One region of the Sporosarcina sp. G11-34 genome, then DNA from elsewhere that is predicted to be linked to it. Evidence: predicted binding sites of a transcription regulator. Region 1 holds the regulator's gene; the other holds the start of a gene.
What was found. The regulator CtsR, encoded in region 1, represses protease genes until heat stress. The targets are predictions, from matches to a motif close to ATGGTCAATAAAGGTCAAACA.
Positions count from the first base shown of each region.

Region 2: clpP (ATP-dependent Clp endopeptidase proteolytic subunit ClpP) is a predicted target of CtsR. The motif match lies at 1,107-1,127, and genes of this name have one in related genera.

Region 1 is NZ_JAHNZW010000007.1:193,686-195,891, forward strand. It holds gene KSU66_RS12030 (hypothetical protein) at 1-764, shown strand, start outside; gene KSU66_RS12035 (CtsR family transcriptional regulator) at 966-1,436, shown strand; gene KSU66_RS12040 (UvrB/UvrC motif-containing protein) at 1,474-2,028, shown strand; gene KSU66_RS12045 (protein arginine kinase) at 2,018-2,206, shown strand, end outside.
Region 2 is NZ_JAHNZW010000012.1:44,554-46,759, reverse strand. It holds gene whiA (DNA-binding protein WhiA) at 1-499, shown strand, start outside; gene KSU66_RS16105 (HPr family phosphocarrier protein) at 528-785, shown strand; tRNA gene KSU66_RS16100 (tRNA-Arg) at 949-1,020, opposite strand; gene clpP (ATP-dependent Clp endopeptidase proteolytic subunit ClpP) at 1,213-1,812, shown strand; gene KSU66_RS16090 (SET domain-containing protein) at 1,875-2,206, opposite strand, start outside.

The sequences.
Region 1 (2,206 bases):
AAGCCGTAAGTCTGCAAAACAGCTACTTTGGTAACTACATTCATGGTTTTTGGAACTCAGTCGTTGGTAAAAAAGATGTGAAGCTCCCGTCGGATGAAGGAACGGAAGCAAATGTCAGTCCGATTTTCGACGAGAATGGGCATATGTATTACTTCACCGACTTTACAAGCCCGAAAGAAGGCGTCGATTCAATGCTCGGATATGCATTGACAGACGGTCGAACAGGTAAAGCAACGTATTATACTGGGAACCTAGAAGAGTCGTATATGGATTCGCAAGGGGCCCTCCAAATTATTGAAAAGAAATTCATCGAAAAGAAATGGTCTGGTGAAATGCCGGTGCTATACAATTTCTACGGTGAAGCAAGTTGGTTAACGCCTGTGCTTGACTCAAATGGTTTTTTACAAAATTACTTTATCGTATCAGCGGCTAATCCAGAAATCTCTGTCTTTGGAAACACGCCAAACGAAGCGTTGAAGCTCTACAAGACGGCTATACAGCGTGGGGGAAGTACGGTTGATGGAAGTTCCAATGCAGAAGAGGATCAGGCGACAGTGACCGTTGTACGCGTTTTTAAGGAACGTGTAGGAGATTTCACACTCGTCTCTATTTTGTCGGAAGACGGCCGGAACTTCCTTGTGTCATCCGAGACTGTGCCACTTTCTATTTATATTCAAGAAGGTGACCAACTACAAATCACGTATATGGAAACGGGCGAATTATTCCTGCCAGTGAAGGAATTGACGAACGCCAGCGTAGAATAATGACCATCGGGGTGCAGGTAGGAAACTTCCTTGCACCCCGGTTGTCTTTTAAATGATTAAAGAATGGTCTGGATTGTCGATACTTAGCAACCAATAGCCCGCAATGCATATCAATTGCGACACCTTAGTCCTGTCATGTACAATCAAGTCAAAGATAGTCAAGGTCAATGTTCTATCACTTGAAGTGAAAGAGGTGAGAACGTGCGAAACATTTCTGACATTATTGAAGGATATTTAAAGGCGATACTAGAAGAAGAACAGAACGGTCCAATTGAAATTAAGCGAAATGAAGTTGCTGAAAAATTTCAATGTGTCCCGTCGCAAATCAATTACGTCATAAATACCCGATTTACAGAAGAACGTGGGTACGCGGTTGAATCCAAACGTGGCGGTGGTGGCTATATTCGCATATTTCGAGTAAGAACAAATTCACGTAAAGATTTAATCGACCATGTATTGTCGGGCTTGCAAGAAGGGGCATCCAATACGATGGCATTGGATATTGTGTACCGTCTTATGGAAGAAGGGGTTATCTCAGAACGTGAATCGAAACTTATACTCGCGGCTGTTGACCGTACGACCATTCGTTTACCGTTGCCTGAGCGTGATGTAATTCGTGCGCGTATATTACAGGCAATGTTACTGACGCTTATTTACGAGCAGTTGGACTGAGATTTAATCCTATTAAACCGATATGAGGTGGCATGTAATGATCTGTGAAAATTGTAAAGAACGACCGGCATCTGTCATTTTAACAAAAGGTCATATGGGGGAATCGGCTGAACACCACTTATGCGAAAAATGTGCGTTTCAAACGGAGGCGTTTCATTTCAATCCGAATCAGGAACCGCTTTCCATTCAACAATTCCTTTCGCAATGGTTCGGTGGGGGCGATTCTTTTGAAGAGCCGCAACAGGCGCGCGAAGAAGATAGAAGCGACCTGGAATGTCCGACGTGTAAGTTAACGTTCAAGAAATTTCTCGACATTGGTAAGTTTGGCTGTGCGACGTGTTACGACACGTTCCGTGAGCAATTGCCGCATGTTTTCGGAAAGCTTCATAACGGACACGCCGCACATATAGGAAAAATTCCGATTTCATTTAACAAAACATATGCTGTCAAACGAAAAATTGAAGAAATACGAGCTAGAATGGCTGAAGCGGTGGAGGCGGAGCGTTTTGAAGAAGCGGCAAGCTTGCGCGATGAAGCCAATTCGTTAAAAGAACAACTTGTTGCCGGAGGTGAAGAATCCGATGTCGATTGAAAAGTTCATTCAAGACGGAGTGACTGGCTGGATGTCTGCGCACGGTGAACACTCAGACATTGTCATGTCGACCCGAATTCGCCTTGCGCGTAATTTAACGGGCTATCGTTTCCCGATTGCTTTTACTGAAGACGATGCAATGGCGGTTGACCGGGCAGCTTCAGGGGTGCTACTCGAT
Region 2 (2,206 bases), on a different contig from region 1:
ATTTTCAATTTATAAAGAACATAGCGAGGCGCTTGTAGATTTGATGAATGACTTCCAATTAAATGCAAAATCAATTGAACGTAAAAATGGCTATATCGCATATTTAAAGGAAGCAGAAAAAATATCCGATTTTCTAGGTATAGTGGGTGCACATGTTGCATTGATGAAATTTGAAGATATACGTATTTTACGCGATATGAGAAATAGTGTAAACAGGCTTGTCAATTGTGAAACAGCGAATATGAATAAAACAATTGGGGCGGCACAGCGTCAAGTGGGAAATATTGAATATATAAAAAATACAATTGGGTTAGATCAATTACCGGATAGGCTACAAGAAATTGCACAGCTCCGAGTTGATAACCAAGATGTTACACTGAAGGAACTCGGCGAACTTGTTTCTGGTGCAACAGTAAGTAAGTCAGGGGTAAATCACCGCCTACGGAAAATAGAAGAAATCGCAGATAATCTACGCAATGGTGGAATCGGCATTTCGTAAAGTATATAAAAAAGGAGCATGTTGGAAAATGATGGAGAAAGTAGCAGTAGTAAAAATGAAACCTGGACTTCAGGCGAGGCAGGCGGCATTATTTGTTCAAGAAGCAAATCGCTTTGTGGCAGACATCTTCTTAAAGAGAGACGACCGGCAAGTAAATGCAAAAAGTATCATGGGGATTATGAGCTTAGCGATTGCGCAGGGAACTGAAGTTACACTATTAGCAAAAGGGCATGACGAGGAGCAAGCGCTTACGTCACTTGCTGCACTCATTGAAAATGAAAATTAAATAACAGACACAATATACGTAAAGCCGTTGTAGCCGTCTGTTTGACAGCGAGAGACGGTTTTATTTATGGAATAAAAAAATGACCACAGAAAATTTCGCTGTGATCATTCTCAATATAAATCATACTACTAACTTCATCAGACCTTGCTACAACTGACTCTAATGCCCTCGGCGGGAGTCGAACCCACATCTTAAGCTTCGGAGGCTTACGTGCTATCCATTGCACCACGAGGACTCATAAATGCTGTTGTTATCTTTATAGCAACACTATGTATCATACTCATTTTTGTTTGTGAATGCAAGGTATTTTTCTAAGCGTTTAATTTGACCTATCTTGACCATGCTATGTTATGATAAAGCTACAGTTGAAACAGAAAAAGGTTTCAACGAACTTAACGAGAACATCCACCTTGAAGGAGGAATTGGAATGCATCTAATACCAACAGTAATTGAACAAACAAGCCGAGGAGAACGTGCTTACGATATCTACTCGCGTTTGTTGAAAGACCGGATTATAATGCTGGGAAGCGCAATTGACGACAGTGTCGCAAATTCGCTTGTTGCACAACTTTTGTTTCTAGAAGCTGAAGATCCAGAAAAAGATATTTCAATCTACATCAATAGCCCAGGCGGAAGTATCACAGCTGGAATGGCAATCTTTGATACAATGCAGTTTATCAAACCTGATATTCAAACAATCTGTATCGGGATGTCTGCATCGATGGGTGCTTTTCTTCTTGCAGCAGGTACAAAAGGGAAACGCTATGCGCTTCCAAACGCAGAAGTAATGATTCACCAACCGCTTGGCGGAGCACAAGGGCAGGCAACTGAAATTGATATCGCAGCGAAGCGAATTCTTTTCCTTCGTGAGAAACTCAACTCAATTCTTGCAGAGCGTACAGGACAATCGATTGAAGTAATTGGCGCAGATACAGAACGCGATAACTTTATGACGGCGGAACGTGCAAAAGAGTATGGTCTAATCGATCACATTATTACACGCAGTGATATGAAACTCGATAAATAATTAATTATCAAAACCCTTCTCTGTAAAAAGAAGGGTTTTGATTTTTTTTGTCGTTTAAAAAATTAAACTAAAACTTCAAACCATAATGGTGAATCATCTTCAGAACTTTCATTATAATTGATAGTGATTTCCTGACCATCAGTAATGTCAGAAATTGCATAAAAATCGATTGACAGATTGTCTATATTATACTTATACTCCGCATTAGGAGTATAAGAGTGATTATATAACGATCCATATCCAAGGGCAATCGCTGTATGTTCGTAATTTTCACCCCAGGAGAAACAGTAATTATATAGTACTGTTTTCTTCAGATACTTCCAGTCATTTTTAGATGATGTTAATACAGGTGATACCTCAATAAGTTCGCCAGTTTTAATATCACGTGTGGCAA